2 regions of the Arthrobacter sp. FW306-06-A genome follow, and region 2 is predicted to be linked to the other one. Evidence: riboswitches for the same ligand, from Rfam matches in the RefSeq annotation. Region 2 holds a riboswitch; the other holds the start of a gene.
What was found. A riboswitch is a leader RNA that binds a small molecule or an ion and turns the genes downstream of it on or off. The one in region 2 is predicted to bind glycine.
Positions count from the first base shown of each region.

Region 1: another riboswitch for glycine. It lies ahead of gcvP (aminomethyl-transferring glycine dehydrogenase); the one in region 2 lies ahead of cycA (D-serine/D-alanine/glycine transporter).

Region 1 is NZ_CP084552.1:928,922-939,896, forward strand. It holds gene araA (L-arabinose isomerase) at 1-6, shown strand, start outside; gene LFT49_RS04460 (LacI family DNA-binding transcriptional regulator) at 13-1,011, shown strand; gene LFT49_RS04465 (hypothetical protein) at 1,089-1,292, shown strand; gene LFT49_RS04470 (DUF4193 domain-containing protein) at 1,385-1,687, shown strand; gene LFT49_RS04475 (AMIN-like domain-containing (lipo)protein) at 1,872-2,417, shown strand; gene LFT49_RS04480 (APC family permease) at 2,489-4,045, opposite strand; gene LFT49_RS04485 (Dps family protein) at 4,269-4,748, shown strand; gene LFT49_RS04490 (MFS transporter) at 4,842-6,398, opposite strand; gene LFT49_RS04495 (TetR/AcrR family transcriptional regulator) at 6,483-7,019, shown strand; glycine riboswitch at 7,113-7,210, shown strand; gene gcvP (aminomethyl-transferring glycine dehydrogenase) at 7,400-10,264, shown strand; gene gcvT (glycine cleavage system aminomethyltransferase GcvT) at 10,277-10,975, shown strand, end outside.
Region 2 is NZ_CP084552.1:540,157-551,131, reverse strand. It holds gene purU (formyltetrahydrofolate deformylase) at 1-779, opposite strand, end outside; gene cycA (D-serine/D-alanine/glycine transporter) at 776-2,287, opposite strand; glycine riboswitch at 2,441-2,538, opposite strand; glycine riboswitch at 2,856-2,955, shown strand; gene gcvP (aminomethyl-transferring glycine dehydrogenase) at 3,109-5,973, shown strand; gene gcvT (glycine cleavage system aminomethyltransferase GcvT) at 5,983-7,095, shown strand; gene gcvH (glycine cleavage system protein GcvH) at 7,141-7,524, shown strand; gene glyA (serine hydroxymethyltransferase) at 7,521-8,843, shown strand; gene LFT49_RS02685 (L-serine ammonia-lyase) at 9,135-10,577, shown strand; gene lipA (lipoyl synthase) at 10,624-10,975, shown strand, end outside.

The DNA of each region.
Region 1 (10,975 bases), 390 kb from region 2:
ATCTGACCACGCATGGTGCGGCGGCCGAGGCTTGAGGACGTGGCGGAGCTGGCCGGCGTCTCGCACCAGACAGTGTCCCGGGTAGTCAACTGCCACCCGAATGTGAGCGCGGGGACCCGTGAGAGGGTGGAGGCGGCGATTGCCCAGCTGGGCTACCGCCGCAACTCCGCTGCCCGGAGCCTGGTCACCCGGCGCTCGCAGACCATCGGGGTGCTGGCCAGCGAACTCTCGCAGTACGGGCCTGCCAACACTTTGCTGGGGGTGGAACGCGCCGCACGGGACGCCGGGTACTTCGTCAGCGTCGCTGCCCTGCGGGAGGTCAACCGCGATGCGATCCTGGCTGCCGTCCGGCATTTCCTGGACCAGTCGGTGGAAGGCATCGTGGTGATTGTTCCGCACCTTGAGATGCCCGCCGCCCTCGCGGAACTGCCCCTTGGAGTGCCTGTGGTGGCCGTGGGGACCACAGGAAACGACGCTGTTGGCGGGGTCAAGGTGGACCAGCGCCGGGGGGCCGAACTGGCCGTGCGGCACCTCATCGGGCAGGGCCATGTCCGCATCGGACACGTGGCCGGGCCCCAGGACTGGATTGATGCGGTGGCGCGCGCGGACGGCTGGCGGTGCACCCTGGACGCGGCCGGTCTCGAGGCCGATCTCATGATCGAGGGGGACTGGAGCGCCGGGAGCGGTTATGCCATTGGCCGGCAAGTGGCAGCCACCCGACGTGCCACTGCGCTGTTTGTGGGCAACGACCAGATGGCGCTGGGGGTCCTGCGTGCCTTGAATGAGGCGGGCATCAAGGTACCGGAGGACATATCCGTGGTGGGCTTCGACGACCAGCCCGAAGCCGGCTATTTCAGCCCGCCGCTGACGGTGGTCCGGCAGGACTTCGAAGAACTGGGCCGGCGGTGCATGGACATGATGCTCAAGGCACTGGACGGTATGGACGGGCTGCAGACCCTGGTGGTGGAGCCCGAACTCGTCCTGCGCAGCAGCACCGCTCCGCCCTCCTGAGCTTCCGGCAGCCGATTTAATCCGGGGGAGACTTACACGAAACGTGGCCACAACAATCGCTGCGTACGTTGGCAGGCATGACGGCAACCCTGCTTATCCGGCTCCGCGACTGGCTGCTGGACACGTTCACGTATGAATCCGAGTCCCAGGCCACAGGCGCTATGGCTGACGCCACCCGCTGGGGCTGGCTGCCGGCACTGAGCGGGGTGTCCGCGGGAGCGGATCACGCCCGCTCCGAGCATGCGGCAGCAGGGGCCGAAACCAGCGCTATGTCTGGTTGAGCACACTATTGCGCCACTAGCGTTGTAATGCCCTAAACTGCTTCACTGAGGTGCCTGAAATGGCGCTGCGCAGCAACGAAAGTGAACACGCTATGGCTACCGATTACGATGCTCCACGCAAGCAGGAAGAAGAGTCGCCCGCTGACTCTCTCGAGGCCCTCCAGGCGTCACGGAGCGGCAACGCGCAGACGGCGGTTATCGATGTTGACGAAAACGACACCGCTGAAGGTATCGACCTGCCCGGCGCCGACCTGTCCAACGAGGAACTGACCGTTATTGTGGTTCCCGAGCAGTCCGACGAGTTCACCTGCTCGTCGTGCTTCCTGGTCCGCCACCGGTCACAGGTTGCACGTGAAAAGAACGGCCTGAAGTACTGCCGCGACTGCGAAGGCTAAGACTTTTTCCTGGTTTTTCCTGCACCGGCCGCCCCTGGGGTGGCCGGTGCTTTCTTGTCCTGAGTTTCTTTTTGGAGCCGTTGATCTGCGGCCGCCGTCGTTATCAAAATGACCCCTCGTCTCCGGGGAGGAACACTCCTACGCTGGAAGCATCCAATGGCTTTGAATCCTGGATGGCACAGCAATGAAAAAGTTCTCCATCTGGCTCGCAGCCCTCATGCTGGCTGTAGGGCTGGGAATCGTAGTCCAGGGACCTGCCTCGGCGGCTCCCTACTGCGGGCTCACCTGGGGCTCGCTGGCGAAATCCGGGCAGGACACCGGTACCGCATCCGTCACCAATGTCCGCACGGGGCGGCACTACTGCTTCGACCGGCTGGTGGTTGACCTCAACGGCCCTGCCGTCGCCTACACCGTTCAGTACGTGCCGCGGATTGAGCAGGAGGGCTCGGGGCTTCCCATTCCGGTGCGGGGTGGTGCGCGCCTGCACATCAGCATCAAGGCGCCCTCCTACGACGAGAACGGCAACGCCACCTACAACCCCGCGGACAGGAACGAACTCAGCAACGTTTCCGGCTACCAGACCTTCCGCCAGGTCGTCTCTGCAGGAAGCTTCGAAGGGTACACCAGCCTGGGCCTGGGCGTCCGCGCCCGCCTTCCGTTCCGGGTCTTCACCCTTGACGGTCCGGGTTCCGGCTCCCGCGTGGTGATCGACGTGGCGCACTATTGGTGACCGATCCGTCGTCGTAAAACCAAAAAGGTGCCGCGCCCCTGACGGGGCACGGCACCTTTTCTGCGCTGTCCTTACTCCGGAACCACGAGGGCGGGAGTATCGCGCTTCAGGGTTTCACCGCGGAAGAAGCCGGGGTGGGTGCGGGACATGACCAGCATGACGACGCCGCCCAGGGCCAGGATGCCGATGCCCAGGATGAACACCAAGCCCACGCCGAAGACCTCCGAACCGCTGCCGAATTCCGGGGCCAGGCTGTCCACGGCGGTCTGGAAGAACACCACGAACAGGCCCACGCCGCCCACCACCGGGCACACCAGCCGGAACAGGAAGTGGCGTGCGCTGTTGAACAGGCTGTGGCGGAAGTACCAGGTGCAGGCAAGCGCTGTGAGGCCGTAGTAGAAGCAGATCATCAGGCCCAGGGCCAGGATGGTGTCGTTCAGGACGTTCTCGCTGACCACGTGCATCACGGCGTAGAAGCCCGCGGAGATGATGCCGGCCGCGATGGTGGCGAAGCCCGGCGTCGCGAACTTCCTGCTGATCCGGCTGAAGGGCTCCGGCAGCGCACCGTAGTGCGCCATGGCCAGCAGGCTCCGGGACGGTGACATGAACGTGGACTGCAGGGATGCAGCGGAGCTGGAGAGTACGGCGAGGGACATCAGGATGGCGAAGGGACCCATGATGGGGGAGGCCAGTGCGGTGAAGATGTTCTCGTGGTTCTCGGCGTTGTTCAGGCCGTTGCCGGTATCGCCAACGCCTGCGAACATCATGGTGGCGATGCTGACCAGGAGGTAGATGGCAAGGACGATGACAGCCGTCAGCGTTCCTGCCACGCCGGCGGTCTTCTTACCGTTGGCCGTCTCCTCGTTGACGGTGAGGCAGACGTCCCAGCCCCAGTAGACGAAGATCGACAGGGAGATGCCCGCGGCAACCTGGCCGAAGGTCTCGATCTTGGTCACGTCGAACCAGTCCCAGCTGAACGGGATGGCCGTTTCAGAGGTGGACCAGTTGGCAAAGGCCAAGCCCACGAACAGGCCCAGGACCAGCAGTTGGAAGCCCACCAGGCTGTACTGCACCAGCTTGGTGGTGTGCATCCCGCGGTAGCTGACCCAGACGGCCAGCGCCACGAAGACGAAGCAGGTGAGCACGTTCAGGGCTTTGTTGTCCGCCAGGTCTGCGAGCTCGGGGGAGCCGGTGAGCTGGGACAGGAAAAGGTAGAAGAAGTCGACGGCGACGCCGGCGAGGTTGGACAGCACGATGATGTTGGCCGCCAGCAGGCCCCAGCCGCCCATCCACCCGATCCATGGCCCGAAGGCCTTGGTCACCCAGGTGAAGGTGGTGCCGCTGTCCGGGGAATCGGCGTTGAGTTCCCGGTAGGAGAGCGAAACCAGGATCATGGGGATGAACCCGATCAGGAAGATGACTGGCAGCTGGAGGCCGGCTTCGTTGACGGTGGGGCCCAGCGCGCTGGTGAGGGTGTAGGCGGGGGCAATGGTCGAAATGCCCAGGACGACGACGGCGAGGAGCCCGAGCTGCCCGCCCTTGAGGCCCTTGTCGCTGAAGCCGTCCGCGGCCGGCGCATGGACATGCGGACCGGACTTGGAAGTGCTGGTGCGGATTGTCTCTGTCATGGCACCACTTTCTGAAAAGGCTGTGAGACGGTCGTCACTATATGAATGGCGTTCATTTAGTATGGGGGTGCCCGGCGTGTGATGCAAGACGCAATATGAATCACATTCGTTTGTGACTCGTTTGCGGAATTAGTAAGCTCGCTGATGAATTGTCGGAAGTGCTGCCGCCGCGGGGTCCGCGGCTGGTAGCGTCTGGCATATTGGACCACTTTGAGGAGGATGCATGAAAGCTTCACCCACACTGACCAACAACCTGCAGGCTGTCCTTGCAGACCTGATTGAGCTCCATGTCCAGGGAAAGCAGGCGCACTGGAACATCGTGGGCACCAACTTCCGCGACCTTCACCTCCAGCTGGACGAGATCGTGGACGCCGCCCGCCAGTTTGCCGACGACACCGCCGAGCGGATGCGGGCCCTGCATGCGCTTCCGGACGGACGCAGCTCCACCGTTGCCGAAACCACCAGCCTGGCCCAGTTCCCTGAAGGGCTGATCAGCACCGAGGATGCCATCGAGCGGATCGTCGCCGCCATGGAGGCGGCCGTCGGCACCATGCGCAAGGTCCATGACGAAGTGGACGAGGAGGACCCCACCTCGGCGGACCTCCTGCATGAGTTCATCGCCCGGCTGGAGCAGTTCGCCTGGATGGTGCAGGCCGAAAACATGAAGCCAACCGCCAAGGTCACGGCTGCCGACTCGAAGTAGCGGGCACTTCACGGGGCGCCCGGTGCCGAGGGGATTCCTCCTCGGCCCCGGGCACTTTCTGTTGCCCGGACCGTTCCAGGCGGCCCGGCGGCACTAGACCGCCTTTGGCGCTTTGCGAAGCACGACGGCGGCGAGGACTGCCGCCGCCGCCATCAGTACCAGCCCAATCGCCGCAGTCACGTGCACCCCGGAATCGAACGCCGCGGCGGCAGCGTCCAGGACCGCTCCAGCGAGCGATGCGGGCAGGAGGTTGGCCGCCTCCACCGCGCCCGCCAGTGTTTCTCCGGCGTTGTGCAGGACAGGCCCGGGCAGTGTGCCCTCCAGGCCTGCCGGCAGCCGAAGGTTTTGCTGGTAGGAGGCTGTCAGGATGGATCCCAGGACAGCTGTCCCCAGCAGTGAGCCCACCTCGTAGCCCGTTTCGGAAATCGCCGCGGCGGCCCCTGACTTTGCCGGCGGGGCGGCACCCAGGATGAGGTCGTTGGAGATGGTCTCCGCCGTGCCCACGCCCAGCGCCAGGACCAGGAGGGCTGCCAGCAGCAGCGACGGGCCGCCGTCGTGGTTTCCGAACGTCACCATGCTGTAGCCTGCAGCGCTGAACGCCAGCCCCGCAGCCACCACGTACCCGGGCCGGACCTTGCGGACCAGCGGCACCACCACCAGGCCTGCCACCACCGTGGCCGCCAGCGCGGGGACCATGGCAACTCCTGCCGCGGAGGGGCTCATTCCTTCGAGGAGCTGCAGGTGCTGGGCAAGGAACAGGATGAACCCGTTGAAGGAAAACAGGGCCAGGATGTTGGCGGCAATGGCCATGCTGAATACCCTGTTGCGGAACAGGGACATGTCCAGCAGCGGGTGCTCCAGGCGCCGCTGCCGCTGCACGAACACCGCCCCCATCGCCAGGCCAAAGGCAATCGCCCCCAGACCTGCTGCGCCCGGCCCTTCCGTGGCAACTGCCTTGATGCCGTACACCACGGGCACCATGACCAGCATGGACAGCAGGATGCTCGGGATGTCCACCTTCCCCGGCGCGGGATCCTTCGACTCCGGGACCAGTGCCGGCGCCAGCACCAGCAGGGGAATCATGAGGGGGACCGCTACAAGGAAGACCGCACCCCACCAAAAGTGCTCCACCAGCCAGCCGCCGAAAATGGGTCCCAGGGCCGCGCCGCCGGAGAATCCCGCAGCCCAGATGGCGACGGCAAGCCGCCGGCGGTTGGGCTCGGGAAAGATGTTGCGGATCAGCGACAGCGTGGACGGCATCAGCATGGCCCCGAAGAAGCCCAGGGTTGCACGGCCGGCGATCAGCCACTCCGGTGTGGGGGCAAAGGCCGTGGCGGCAGAGATCGCGGCGAAGCCGAGGCTGCCCATGACCAGGAGCCTCCGGCGCCCGATCCGGTCGCCGAGGCTCCCCATGGATACCAGCAGGCCGGCCAGTACCAGGGGATAGGCGTCCACGATCCAGAGCAGCTGCACCCCGGTGGGTTCCAGGGCGCGCGCAATGGCCGGCAGTGCGAAGGTCAGCGCGGTGTTGTCCACGGCGACCAGGAGCACGGGAAACATCAGCAGGGCCAGCGCCAGCCAGTCACGCCACGGCTGCCGCGGGGCGTTCTTGTCCGCGCCTGTGGGCGCAGGGCTGGTGAAAGTCGTCATGAAATAACTATACCGTCCGGACGGTATAGTTTGAAATGGCTGCCGGTTCCGTCTTCCCGCCCGGGGAAGGGCATGATGGGAAGCATGCCCCGAAAGCCTGTAGCCCGCGACGCGGTCCTTGATGCCTTCGAGTCCCTGTTGATCGAGGTGGGGGAGCGCGCTGCCACCCTTGACGCCGTAGCCCGGAAGGCCGGCGTGTCGAAGGGCGGCCTGCTCTACCACTTTCCCAACAAGGAAGCGCTCATTGCCGTGCTGCTGGACCGACTGGAGGGCCTTGCCCGGGAAGACGCCGATGCCATGGCCTCGGCCGATGAAGGCGCGGCGGCGTACTTCATCCGTTCCTCGGTATGGGCGGACACGCCGCTGGACAGGGCCATCGTCGCCGCCACCAGGCTTGCCGAGGTGGCGCATCAGGAGACACGGCGCCGGTTCGCGGCCATCCAGCAGCGCTGGTTGGACGAGATTGCGGCGGATGTCGGTCCGGGCTTGGCGAAGGCAGTTCTCTATATGGGTGATGGCCTCTACTTCAACGCAATGCTGTCGGTGGCCCCCGCGCCGGCGGGGGGAGCCGCCGCTGACGTGGAGGAACTCCTCGCCGCCCTGGAGCGGCTCCGCAGGTAGGATTTGCCATTTGCCGGGAGGGGTGGGTGCGTAGGACAATGGAGAGTTGTGAGGGCCGCCACCGGCCGTCACGGCCAACAAGTGAATAGCCTTTGATCTGCGGCGGGAGAGTTCTGCCGGAAGTACAGGCAGGCGCCGTAGGAGCAAATCCTCCCCAGGAATCTCGCAGGCCCCTGTACCGCCGCGGCGAGGCGCCTCTGGAAAGCAGCAGGCAGTTGTCCTTCTTCCCTTGGGGAGCGAAAGAACTGCCGTGCTCACCGACGGTGCAAGCGGGTCCTGCCGGGCAGGCTCCGCGGAAACTCTCAGGTCCAATACAGAGCGGGGAGGAACCCGAATAGCTGTGGCGTACCCTGCGCCGCCTGAGTAAATGGAGTTCCTTCGTGTCGGTTACCCCAGCCTCCACCACCTTCGTAGACCGCCATATCGGCGCCCGCCGCCAGGCCGACGTCGACACCATGCTCAAAGCCGTGGGCTACGACACGGTCGATTCCCTGGTTGACACGGCCGTTCCCAAGGTCATCCGCCAGGAAACCGCCCTCCGCCTCCAGGACGCCCTCAGCGAGGTCGAGGTCCTCACGGAGCTTCGGAAGCTTGCCGGGAAGAACAAGACGGCCGTGCAGCTGATCGGCCAGGGGTACTTCGATACCGTCACTCCGCCGGTGATCCGCCGCAACATCCTTGAGTCCCCGGCCTGGTACACCGCTTACACCCCTTACCAGCCGGAGATCTCCCAGGGCCGGCTCGAGGCCCTGCTGAACTTCCAGACCATGGTGCAGGACCTGGTGGGCCTGCCCATCGCCAACGCCTCGCTGCTGGATGAAGCCACCGCCGTGGCCGAGGCCGTGCTCCTGATGCGCCGCGCGAACAAGGCCAAGCCCGCCGCCGACGGCAAGACCGTGCTGGACGCCGACGTCCTGCCCCAGACCATTGCCATCGTGAAGGGCCGCGCCGAGGCGCTGGGCTTCGAGGTGGAGGTCGCCGACCTGTCCCAGGGCCTGCCCGAAGGCGACATCAACGGCATCGTGCTGCAGCAGCCCGGCGTTTCCGGACGCGTCTGGGACCAGTCCGCAGTCATCAGTGCCGCCAAGGAGCGCGGCGCCCTGGTCACGGTGGCAGCGGACCTGCTGGCACTGACCCTGATCACTCCTCCGGGCGAGCAGGGCGCCGACATCGCCGTGGGTTCCGCCCAGCGTTTTGGTGTGCCGCTGTTCTTCGGCGGCCCGCACGCCGCCTACATGGCCGTCCGCAAGGGCCTGGAGCGTTCGCTGCCCGGCCGCCTGGTGGGTGTCTCCAAGGACGACGCCGGTGTTCCCGCCTATCGCCTGGCGCTGCAGACCCGTGAGCAGCACATCCGCCGCGAGAAGGCCACGTCCAACATCTGCACAGCCCAGGCGCTGCTGGCCATCGTCGCGTCCATGTACGCCGTCTACCACGGCCCGGACGGCCTCAAGGCAATTGCCGTAACGGCGCACAGCCACGCCCGTACCCTGGCGGCCTCGCTTACGGCTGCCGGTGTTGAGGTCCTGCACGCGAGCTTCTTCGACACCCTGACGGTCCGCGTCCCCGGCCGCGCTGCCGCCGTCATCGCCGACGCCGAGGCCCGGGGCATTAACCTGCGCAGCATCGACGCCGACACCGTGGGCATCGCCCTTGATGAAACCACGACGCCGGCCATCGTCGCCCAGGTGGGCGACATCTTTGGCGCCACCGTTTCCGGGAGTTCCGTTGGCGGCGGCGAGGGCTTCGGGCTGGAGGCCGCCGTCGAGCGTTCCTCCGACTACCTGCAGCACCCGGTGTTCAACACCCACCGGTCTGAGACGCAGCTGCTGCGCTACATCCGTAAGCTCTCGGACCGTGACCTGGCCCTGGACCGCACCATGATTCCGCTGGGCTCATGCACCATGAAGCTGAACGCCACGGCCGAGATGGAAGCCATTTCCTGGCCGGAGTTCGCCTCCATCCACCCGTTCGCGCCGGACTCCCAGACGGCCGGCTGGCGTGAACTGATCGCCGACCTTGAAGCGGACCTGACCGCCATCACGGGCTACGACCAGGTGTCCATCCAGCCCAATGCCGGCTCGCAGGGTGAACTCGCCGGTCTGCTGGCGATCCGCGGCTACCACCACTCCCGCGGCGACCAGCAGCGCAACATCTGCCTGATCCCGGCCTCGGCGCACGGCACCAACGCCGCCTCCGCCGTGCTGGCCGGCATGAAGGTCGTCGTCGTGGCCACCGCCGCTGACGGCACCATCGACCACGGCGACCTGACGGCCAAGATCGAAGCGAACAAGGACGCCCTGTCCTGCATCATGATCACCTACCCGTCCACCCACGGCGTCTATGACGGCGACGTCCGTGAGGTCTGCGACGCCGTGCACGCCGCCGGCGGCCAGGTCTACATCGACGGCGCCAACCTGAACGCGCTCGTTGGGCTCGCCCAGCCGGGCAAGTTCGGCGGCGATGTGTCCCACTTGAACCTGCACAAGACCTTCTGCATCCCGCACGGCGGCGGCGGACCCGGCGTCGGCCCCGTCGCAGCCAAGGCACACCTTGCACCGTTCATGCCCGGTGACGCGACCACCTGGAACGCAGGTTCCGGCGCCACCGACGTGCCGATTTCCGCCTCCCGATTCGGTTCGGCCGGCGTGCTGCCCATTTCCTGGGCCTACGTGAAACTGATGGGCGGGGAGGGGCTGACCGAGGCCACCAAGTCCGCGCTGCTGGCTGCCAACTACGTCGCCTCCCGGCTCAACGAGTACTTCCCGGTCCTCTACACCGGCGAAGGCGGCCTCGTTGCCCACGAGTGCATCCTCGACCTGCGCGAACTCACGGCCAGGACCGGCGTCACGGCGGAGGATGTTGCCAAGCGGCTGATCGACTTCGGCTTCCACGCCCCCACCCTGTCCTTCCCCGTGGCGGGCACGCTGATGGTTGAGCCCACCGAGTCCGAGGACCTGGCGGAGATCGACCGCTTCATCGAGGCCATGATCAGCATCCGCAAGGAAATCGACCAGGTGGCCAACGGCGACTTTGCCGTTGCGGATTCACCCCTGCGCCGCGCACCCCACACGGCAGCCGCCGTCGTCAGCTCCGACTGGGACCGCGCCTACCCGCGCGAGCAGGCCGCCTTCCCAGCCCACAACAAGCAGGACAAGTACTTCCCGCCGGTGGGCCGCATCGACGGCGCAGCCGGGGACCGGAACCTGATCTGCTCCTGCCCGCCGCTCTCCGAGTTCGAGAACTGAGGCCCGCCGACCATGACTGGGAACTACACGTCGCTGTACGACGAACACAAGAAGCTGGACGCATCCTTCACCGACTTCGGCGGCTGGCAGATGCCGCTCAAGTACAGCTCGGAACTGGCCGAACATCACGCCGTCCGTAAAGCTGCGGGCCTGTTCGACCTCTCCCACATGGGTGAGGTCTGGGTGACCGGCCCGGACGCGGCCGCCTTCCTGGACTACGCGCTAGTGGGCAAGATTTCCGCCATGGCCGTGGGAAAAGCGAAGTACTCGCTGATCTGCAATGAGGACGGCGGGATTATCGACGACCTCATCATCTACCGCCGTCCAGCTGCACAGGACGGTACCGACGTCTTCCTGGTGGTGCCCAATGCCGGCAATGCCGTCGTGGTGGCTGCAGCCCTTGCCGAGCGGGCAGCCGACTTCGACGTTGTGGTGGACGATGCGTCGGCCCGCACATCCCTGATCGCGGTGCAGGGGCCCAAGGCCCAGGAACTGCTGCTGCGCCTGGTCCCGGCCACGCAGCACTCGCTGGTGACGGAGTTGAAGTACTACGCCGCCGTCGAGGTTTCCTTCCTGGTGAGCGGCGCAGGAAAGGAACTCCTCCTTGCGCGCACCGGATACACCGGTGAGGACGGGTTCGAGATCTTCCTGGACAACGACGATGCCCCCGCCCTGTGGCAGGCGTTGATCGCCATCGCCGACGAAGGGGAA
Region 2 (10,975 bases):
TGCTGAGAGATGATGGGTCCCTCGTCCAGCTCCGAGTTGACGTAGTGGGCAGTCGCGCCCACCGTTTTGACGCCGCGCTCGTACGCCTGGTGGTAGGGCTTTGCACCCTTGAAGCTGGGCAGGAACGAGTGGTGGATGTTGATGGCCTTGCCACTGAGTCGGGTAGTGGCTTCGTCGCCGAGTACCTGCATGTAGCGGGCCAGCACCACCAGTTCCACGGCGTAGTGGTCTACCAGCTCCAGCAGGCGCTCTTCAGCATCCGCCTTGGTATCCGGGGTCACGGGAATGTGATGGAACGGAACACCGTGCCAGGCGGCAAGGGGTTCCAGGTCCGGGTGGTTGGACACCACGGCGGCAATTCGGACGGGCAACTCGCCACTGCGGGCACGGAACAGGAGGTCGTTGAGGCAGTGGTCGTACTTGGACACCATCACCAGGATGGGCTGCTTGCGGCCATGCCGTTCCAGGCGCCAGTCCATCCGCCATTCCCGGGCCACTTGTTCAAAACCGGAGCGGAGGCGGTCGAGTTCCATCTCTACCTGCGAGGTGACGTGGATGCGCATGAAAAACCGGCCGCTTGCCCTGTCGCCAAACTGCTTGATGTCCACGATGTAGCATTCCTGCTCCAGCAGGTATGCCGCCACCGCCTGGACAATGCCAAGGGCATCCGGGCAATGGAAGGTCAGCACGAATTCCTTGCCGGTTTCGGGAACCATGGCCTGGCGCTGTCCGGCCGCGGCCGTGCCCGCCTGCGATGTGCGGGTTTCCGTGCCGATCACCGCTTGACCCGCTCTTCCCCCACTTCTGCGGCGGCACCCGGACGGGAAGCCTTGCCGGATGCGGCGTCGGCGAAGTCCTGGTCTGCCTGCAGTTCAGCCTGGAACGTGGCAAAACGGGCCTGGTGTGCGGGCCGGCGGCGGAGGACGAACCATGCGGCGCCCAGCAGGATGAACCAGACCGGGGTGACCAGCAGGGCCACCAGGGTGTCTGGCTGGGTGGTGAGGGTCCAGATCACGAAGCCGAAGAAGGCGAAGACCACCCAGACCATGGCAATACCGCCGGGCATCTTGAACTTCGATGCGTCGTGCAGGTGCGGCCGGCGGCGGCGGAAGGCGATGTAGCTGGCCAGGATGATCGACCAGACAAAGACAAAGCAGACAGCGGACACAGTGGTCACCATGTCGAAGGCCTTGCCCACGTCCTGGCCCGCATACATGAGGACGACGCCGGACAGCAGCAGCACGCAGGAGAGGAACAGTGCGTTCTGGGGCACCTTCCGCCGGGACAGTTTGCCAAAGACGTCCGGAGCGTCGCCTTCCTGTGCAAGGCCGAAGACCATGCGTGAGGTTGAGTAGATGCCGGAGTTCGCGGAGGACATTGCGGAGCTCAGCACCACGAGGTTGACCACGGTGGCGGCGGCACCCAGGCCCGCCAGGGAGAACATGGCGATGAACGGGCTGTGGCCTGCCCTGAACTCGGTCCAGGGGGTGACAGCCATCAGGATGATGAGGGCACCTACATAGAAGAGCAGCACGCGGATGGGGATGGAGTTGATGGCCTTGGGCAGGTTCCGCTCAGGGTTCTTGGCCTCGGCCGCGGTGGTGCCCACCAGTTCGATGCCCACGAAGGCGAAGACTGCGATCTGGAAGCCGGCCACGAAGCCCATGAACTCGTTCGGGAAGAATCCGCCGTGGCTCCACAGGTTGGTGAAGGTGGCAGGGCCGGCGTCGGACTGGAAACCGGTGAAGATCATGAACAGGCCAACAATGATCAGAGCTGCAATGGCAATGATCTTGATCAGAGCGAACCAGAACTCCGTCTCGCCAAAGGCCTTGACGGTGGTGAGGTTCAGCAGGAGCAGGATGGCCACGGTGGCCAAGCCGGGGATCCACAGGGGCACCCCGGGCCACAGTTCACGGGAGTAGCCCGCGATGGCAATGACATCAGCGATGCCGGTGATGACCCAGCAGAACCAGTAGGTCCAGCCCGTAAAGAAGCCGGCCCAGGGGCCCAGCAGGTCTGCGGCGAAATCGCTGAACGACTTGTAGTTGAGGTTGCTGAGCAGCAGTTCGCCCATGGCACGCATAACGAAGAACAGCATGAAGCCGATGATCATGTACACGAAGATCACCGAGGGGCCGGCTGCCGAAATGGTCTTTCCGGAACCCATGAACAGGCCGGTGCCGATTGCGCCGCCAATGGCGATCAGTTGGATGTGGCGGTTGCTGAGCTGCCGCTCCAGGTGCGGGGCTCCGCTTCCGGGGGACGTCGGGGAGTGGGTCGTCATTGAGGAACTCCATCGTTCGAGCGGCACCCGGGGTGTCGCAAAGATTGGATTTCCTCCCCGCTCTGTCTGGGACCTGAGAGTTTCCACGCGCCGGGATGGCGTGCTTGCACCGTCGGTGAGCCAGGACAGGGCCTGGCTGCTTTCCAGAGTTGCCTCACCGCGGCGGTACGTGGGCCTGAGAGTTTCCTGGGGAGGGTTTGCTCCTACGGCGCCTGCTGAACGTACCGGCAGGGCTCTCCCGCCGCAGGTCAAAAGCGTTAATTGGTAAATCAGTGTTCAGTTATCGGAGTGCATCCGCCGTGGACTTCAAGCCGCACGGTGCATTTCGGGGCCTCCGGTAATCACAGCCGGCGACGGAGCGCCCAGCGTTCTTTGGGCCAGTTCCGCTGCCCGGCCGGATCACGGGGTTCAGTGTGGCGTCCGTCACGAACAAAAGTCAAGCCCGGCATTACGGTCGCCGCGTAACGCACCTGTACTTGCCAGCGCGCTGCATGGCGGACCGATTTGCTCTCCGGGGGCGCCATCCTGTAACTTGTGAGCCGAATCACCCATATTTCAATAAGCCTTTCGAGCTGTGGCGGGAGAGTTCTCCCGGCCATCACCGGGCAGGCGCCGTAGGAGCAAATCCTCCCCAGGAATCTCTCAGGCCCATGTACCGTCACGGCGAGGCGACTCTGGAAAGCAGTGCTGCTCCGGCAGCGCTCACCGACGGTGCAAGCAGGCCCTGGCTGGGTTTGCGGAATCTCTCAGGTCCAATACAGAGCGGGGAGGGACCCGATCCATGCCGAGCCACCCGTGGCCGGCCAAACCTGGAGTTCCTCATGACGATTCAATCCCAACCGTCTGTCTTTGCGGACCGGCACATTGGTGCACGCCGCCAGGCTGACGTCGACACCATGCTCAAGGCCGTTGGCTATGACAGCGTTGACGGCCTGGTGGACATCGCTGTCCCCAGTTCGATCCGCCAGTCCAAGCCGCTCGCGCTCAAGGGCGCCCTGAGCGAGGTTGAGGTGCTTGCGGAACTGCGCAGGCTCGCCGCCAAGAACAAGACTGCCGTGCAGATGATCGGCCAGGGCTACTACGACACCATCACCCCTGCCGTCATCCGACGGAACATCCTGGAAGCCCCTGCCTGGTACACCGCCTACACGCCGTACCAGCCCGAAATTTCCCAGGGCCGGCTGGAGGCGCTGCTGAACTTCCAGACCATGGTCCAGGACCTGGTGGGCCTGCCCATCGCCAACGCCTCGCTGCTGGATGAAGCCACCGCCGTGGCCGAAGCCGTACTGATGATGCGCAGGGCCAATAAGGCCAGCGGCCAAAACGCTGGCGCCCGCGACGGCAAGACCGTGCTGGACGCCGACGTCCTGCCGCAGACCATCGCCATCGTCAAGGGCCGCGCCGAGGCGCTCGGCTTCGAGGTTGAGGTCGCCGACCTGTCCAAGGGACTCCCTGAAGGCGCGATCAACGGGATCGTGCTCCAGCAGCCCGGCGTCTCCGGCCGCGTCTTCAACCACGCCGGCGTCATCGCCGAAGCGAAGGAGCGCGGCGCGCTGGTGACGGTGGCCGCTGACCTGCTGGCCCTGACCCTGATCACCCCTCCGGGCGAGCAGGGTGCCGACATCGCCGTCGGCTCCACCCAGCCTTTCGGGGTGCCGCTGTTCTTCGGCGGCCCGCACGCCGCCTACATGGCCGTGGCCAAGGGCCTGGAGCGTTCCATGCCCGGCCGCCTGGTGGGTGTTTCCAAGGACGACGCCGGCCTCCCGGCCTACCGCCTGGCGCTGCAGACCCGCGAGCAGCACATCCGCCGCGAGAAGGCCACGTCCAACATCTGCACGGCGCAGGCGCTGCTGGCCATCGTGTCCTCCTTCTACGCCGTCTACCACGGCCCGGACGGCCTGAAGGCCATCGCCGAGCGCGTCCACAACAACGCCCGCGTCCTCGCCACCACCCTCAAGGCCGCCGGACGGGAACTGGCCACCGAGACGTTCTTCGACACTGTCACCGTCTCAGTTCCCGGCAAGGCCGCAAAGGTCATCACCGCAGCTGAAGCACGCGGCATCAACCTGCGCTACATCGACGCCGACACCATCGGTGTCTCCACGGATGAAACCACGACGCCGGAAATCCTGTCCGCGATCGCCGTCGCCTTTGGTGCCGGCCCGGTGGTGGACGCCGAGGGCTTCGACCTCCCCGCAGAGGTACTCCGGACCTCCGAGTACATGCAGCACCCGGTGTTCAACACCCACCGGTCCGAGACGCAGCTGCTGCGCTACATCCGTAAGCTCTCAGACCGCGACCTGGCGCTGGACCGCACCATGATTCCGCTGGGCTCGTGCACCATGAAGCTGAACGCGACCGCCGAGATGGAAGCCATCTCCTGGCCCGAGTTCGCCTCCATCCACCCGTTCGCCCCGGACTCCCAGACCGAAGGCTGGCGCGAACTGATCAGCGGCTTGGAAGCCGACCTGGCGGAAATCACCGGCTACGACCAGGTGTCCCTCCAGCCCAACGCCGGGTCCCAGGGCGAGCTCGCCGGCTTGCTGGCCATCCGCGGCTACCACCGTGCCAACGGCGACACCCAGCGCAACGTCTGCCTGATCCCCGCCTCCGCCCACGGCACCAACGCCGCCTCCGCCGTCCTGGCCGGCATGAAGGTCGTCGTCGTTGCCACGGCCGCCGACGGCACGATCGACCACGAGGACCTGTACGCGAAGATCGAGGCGAACAAGGACGTCCTCTCGGCGATCATGATCACCTACCCGTCCACCCACGGCGTCTACGACGCGGACGTGACCGAGATCTGCGAGGCTGTCCACGCGGCCGGCGGCCAGGTCTACGTTGACGGTGCCAACCTGAACGCCCTTGTGGGCCTGGCCCAGCCCGGCAAGTTCGGCGGCGATGTGTCCCACCTGAACCTGCACAAGACCTTCTGCATCCCCCACGGCGGCGGAGGACCCGGCGTCGGCCCGGTTGCAGCCAAGGCGCACTTGGCGCCCTTCATGCCCGGCGATGCCAATAAGGCAGCGCACCAGGAAGGCCACGGCGTGGCCATCAGCGCCTCCAACTTCGGGTCCGCGGGTGTCCTGCCGATCTCCTGGGCCTACGTGAAGCTCATGGGCGGCGAGGGCCTGACCGAGGCCACCAAGGCAGCCTTGCTCGCAGCCAACTACGTTGCCGTTCGTTTGAACGAGTACTTCCCGGTTCTCTACACCGGTGAAGGCGGACTCGTTGCGCACGAATGCATCCTGGACCTGCGCGAGCTCACCGCCAAGACGGGCGTCACCGCGGAGGACGTCGCCAAGCGTCTCATCGACTTCGGCTTCCACGCCCCCACCTTGGCCTTCCCGGTCGCCGGCACCCTGATGGTGGAGCCTACCGAGTCCGAGGACCTGGCCGAGATCGACCGCTTCATCGAGGCCATGATCACCATCCGCAAGGAAATCGACCAGGTGGCCAACGGCGACTTCACTGTCCAGGACTCACCGCTGCGCAACGCACCCCACACCGCGTCCGCCGTCGTCAACTCCAACTGGGACCGCGCCTACCCGCGCGAGCAGGCTGCCTTCCCCGTCCACCACCTCAAGCAGGACAAGTACTTCCCGCCGGTGGGGCGCATCGACGGCGCCGGTGGAGACCGGAACCTGATCTGCTCCTGCCCGCCGCTGTCCGAGTTCGAAAACTAAGGATTCCCCATGACTGAGAACTACACGGCTCTTTATGAAGAGCACAAGAAACTGGGCGCCTCCTTCACCGACTTCGGTGGCTGGCAGATGCCGCTCAAGTACGGCTCTGAACTGGCCGAGCACCACGCCGTCCGCAAAGCCGCGGGCCTGTTCGACCTCTCCCACATGGGCGAAGTCTGGGTCACCGGCCCCGAAGCCGGCGCTTTCCTCGACTACGCCCTGGTGGGCAAGTTGTCCGCCATCGCGGATGGCAAGGCCAAGTACTCGCTGATCTGCAACGAGGACGGCGGCATCATCGACGACCTCATCACCTACCGTTTTGGCGACGAAAAGTACCTGGTGGTGCCCAACGCCGGCAACGCCCCCACCGTGGCGGCCGCCCTCGCCGAGCGGGCAGCCAACTTCGATGTGAAGGTGGAGGACGCTTCCGCGGCCACCTCCCTCGTCGCAGTCCAGGGACCCAAGGCCGAGGCGATCCTGCTCAAGCTCACGGATGAATCCCAGCACGCCCTGGTCACCGACCTGAAGTACTACGCCTTCAATGAGCTGACCATCGCAGGCCAGGACGTCATCCTTGCCCGCACCGGGTACACCGGCGAAGACGGCTTTGAGCTCTTCCTGCCGAATGAAGGCGCCGCTTCCCTGTGGGAGTCCGTGGCCCAGGCCGGCGAAGAGTTTGGCATCATTCCGTGCGGCCTCGCATCGCGCGACTCACTCCGCCTTGAGGCCGGCATGCCGCTGTACGGCAACGAGCTGTCGCTTGAGCGTTCACCGTTCGACGCCGGCCTTGGCCCCGTAGTTGCGCTCAAGTCCAAGGAAGGCGACTTCGTCGGCCGGGCTGCACTCGAGGCGGCCAAGGAGTCCGGTTCCAAGCGCAAGCTCGTCGGTCTGAAGGGCCTCGGCCGGCGCGCCGGCCGGGGTGGCTACCCGGTCCTCAAGGACGGCAACGTGGTGGGCGAAGTGACCTCCGGCCAGCCCAGCCCGACCCTTGGCTACCCTGTTGCGCTTGCCTACGTCGACGTGGAGCACGCCGAGCTGGGCACCGCGCTGGACGTGGACCTCCGTGGAAAGGCCGAGCCCTTCGAAGTTGTTGCCCTGCCGTTCTACAAGCGCCAAAAGTAGCTTCGGCGCTTCCCACTCTTGAACACCAAACTTAAGGAAAACACCATGGCTAAAGTTGCCGCTGAACTGAAGTACTCCGCCGAACACGAATGGATCGCCACTGACGGCTCCGGCCCGTCCGTGGTTGGTGTGTCCGCTGTTGCCGCCGAAGCACTGGGCGACATTGTCTACGTGGACCTGCCCGAGGTTGGCTCCACGGTGACCGCAGGTGAGACCTGTGGCGAAATCGAGTCCACCAAGTCCGTTTCAGACCTGTACTCCCCCGTTACGGGCGAGGTCACGGAAGTCAACGACGACGTCGTCAGCGACCCCGCCGTGATCAACAACGACCCGTACGGCGCCGGCTGGCTCTTCAAGGTCACCGTCACCGAAGAGGGCCCGCTGTTGTCCGCAGAGGAATACGCCGAAGCAAACGGCGGCGAACTGTGAGCGCGGCCGCTGACACCGCAGTGTTCGAGCAGGTAGTCTCCCCGAGCCTCAACGCGGACCTTTCCGCGTTGGACCCGGAGGTCGCAGCCAAGATCGACGACGAACTGGTCCGCCAGCGCGATGGCCTGGAGATGATCGCTTCGGAAAACCACACCGCCGTGGCCGTGATGCAGGCACAGGGTTCCGTGCTGACCAACAAATACGCCGAGGGCTACCCGGGCAAGCGCTACTACGGCGGCTGCGAGCACGTGGACGTCATCGAGCAGCTGGCGATCGACCGGGTGAAGGCCCTGTTCGGTGCTGGCTACGCCAACGTCCAGCCGCACTCCGGGGCCCAGGCCAATGCCTCGGTGATGCACGCGCTGATCAAGCCCGGCGACACCATCATGGGCCTGAACCTGGCCCACGGCGGCCACCTGACCCACGGCATGCGGATCAACTTCTCCGGCAAGCTCTACAACGTGGTTCCGTACCAGGTCCGCGAGGACACCCACACCATTGACATGGCAGAGGTGGAGCGGCTTGCGCTGGAAACCAAGCCGCAGCTCATCGTTGCCGGCTGGTCGGCCTACGCCCGCCAGCTGGACTTCGCGGAGTTCCGCCGGATCGCTGACCTCGTGGGTGCCTACCTCATGGTGGATATGGCACACTTCGCCGGCCTGGTGGCAGCCGGACTGCACCCGAGCCCGGTCCCGCACGCCCACGTGGTTACCTCCACCACGCACAAGACCCTCGCCGGTCCGCGTGGCGGCATCATCCTCTCCAATGACGCCGACATCGCCAAGAAGATCAACTCGGCTGTGTTCCCCGGCCAGCAGGGCGGCCCACTTGAGCACGTCATTGCAGGCAAGGCCGTGGCCTTCAAGATCGCAGCGTCCCCCGAGTTCAAGGAGCGGCAGGAGCGCGTCCTTGCCGGTGCCCGGACCCTGGCCGAGCGCCTGGTCCAGCCGGACGTCACCGCAAAGGGCATCAGTGTGGTGTCCGGCGGCACCGACGTGCACCTGGTCCTGGTTGACCTGCGCAACTGCGAACTCGACGGCCAGCAGGCAGAAGACCGGCTCGCCGCGATCGACATCACCGTCAACCGCAACGCCGTGCCGTTCGACCCGCGTCCCCCGATGGTCACCTCGGGCCTTCGCATCGGCACCCCTGCCTTGGCCACCCGTGGCTTCGGAGAGGACGCCTTCCGCGAGGTTGCGGACATCATCGCCGAGGCATTGATCGCCAACGCCGACGCGGACCTTTCCAGCCTGCGTCACCGCGTCGAGGCCTTGGCTGCAGCGCACCCGCTCTACCCCTCAATCACCAACCTCGCCTGAGTGCTTCACCCTGGTTGCGTCCGCGTCGGCGGACCGGACATTTTCACGCCTGCTGCTCGTTCCTCGCTTTGACGCAGGCTTTCGAAAAGTCCGGCTCCGCCGACGCTCGCGGGGTCCGTCTAGGTGTGCGGCCTTGACGACTGGACGGATTCCGGAGACGTGCTCCCCACCGTCCCCCTAACCTCGCAAGCTCGGCCAGGGAACCCGGACGGCGTGGGCCCCGGGCACGCGGAGGAATTCGGCCAGGCGCACCCAACCCCGCCACGAACTTTCTAGTTAGGAATCCCCGTCATGGCTGTTGGCGTTTTTGATTTGTTTTCGATCGGTATTGGTCCGTCGTCGTCGCATACTGTGGGGCCGATGCGGGCTGCTGCTGTGTTCGCGGAGGAACTCAAAAGCCTTGGGGTCCTGGCTGACGTGGCGTCTTTGCGGGTGGATTTGTATGGTTCGCTGGCGGCGACGGGGCATGGGCACGGGACGATGACCGCGGTGTTGTTGGGGTTGGAGGGGTTCCATCCTGAGTTGATCCTGCCCGTGGAAGTGGAGGAGCGGCTGGCCTCGATCGCGGAGACCCGGACCCTGAACCTGGCCGGTGCCGTGCCGCTGCCGTACGGGGTGGAGGATATGGTGCTGCGGCCGTTGACGGTGCTGCCGCGGCACACGAACGGGATGACCTTCACGGTGACGGATGCTGGCGGGGAGGTGCTGCACGCGGCGACGTTCTTCTCGGTCGGTGGCGGGTTCATCGTCCGCGAGGGCGAGGAGGACGCCGCGCAGCAGGAACTGGACGCGTCCAAACAGGAGTTGCCGTTGCCGTTCCGGACCGCCGCGGAACTGCTGGAACACTGCCGGAACACCGGGCTGGGCATCGCGGACGTGATGCTGGTCAACGAAAAGGCCGCCCGGTCCGAGGAAGAGATCCGGGCTGGTTTGCTGCACATCTGGTCCGTCATGGCCGACTGTGTCCAGACCTCGCTGAAGCGGGAGGGGGTGCTGCCGGGCGGGTTGAAGGTCCGCCGCCGCGCCCCGGACTGGTACGACCGGCTGAAGAAGGAATGCGCACGCCCCGGCGAGGACAACCAGGACCTGGATTTCCAGGACTGGGACTTCCACGACTCACGGTATTGGCAGGAGTGGGTTAACTTGGTGGCGTTGGCGGTGAACGAGGAGAACGCCTCGGGCGGCCGGGTGGTTACCGCGCCCACGAACGGGGCGGCCGGGATCATCCCCGCGGTGCTGTACTACGCGCTCCACTTCGCCCCCGGCATGGATAAGGCCACGAAGGAAGACCGGGAGGGCGTGGTGGTGCGGTTCCTGCTCGCCGCCGGCGCCGTCGGGGTCCTCTACAAGGAACAGGCCTCGATCTCCGGGGCCGAGGTCGGCTGCCAGGGCGAGGTCGGGTCCGCGTCCTCGATGGCCGCGGCCGGTTTGGCCGAGGTCATGGGCGGCACCCCCGCGCAGGTGGAAAACGCGGCCGAGATCGCGATGGAACACAACCTGGGCCTGACGTGCGACCCGATCGGCGGGCTGGTCCAGGTCCCCTGCATCGAACGGAACGCGATCGCCGCCGCCAAAGCGATCAACGCCGCGAAAATGGCCCTCTGGGGCGACGGCACCCACCGCGTCTCCCTCGACGAAGTCATCATCACCATGCGCGAAACCGGCAAAGACATGTCCTCCAAATACAAGGAAACCGCCATGGGCGGCCTCGCCGTCAACGTCGTCGAATGCTGACACCCGGCACGCCTCCGATCCCCCAAGCAAACAAAGGAAAACGATCATGACTTTGGCACCTGAAGGCCGGAAGATGCTGCGGATCGAGCAGCGCAATGCTGCGGTCCCGGTGGAGCGCAAACCGGAATGGATCAAGGCCAAGGTCCAAATGGGCCCGGAGTTCGTCGGGCTGAAGAACCTGGTGAAAAAGGAAGGCCTGCACACTGTCTGCGAGGAAGCCGGTTGCCCCAACATCTTCGAATGCTGGGAAGACAAGGAAGCCACCTTCCTGATCGGCGGTTCCGAATGCACCCGCCGCTGCGACTTCTGCCAGATCGACACCGGCAAACCCTCACCCCTGGACCGGTTCGAACCCACCAAGGTGGCCCGCTCCGTCCAGTCCATGCAGCTCCGCTACG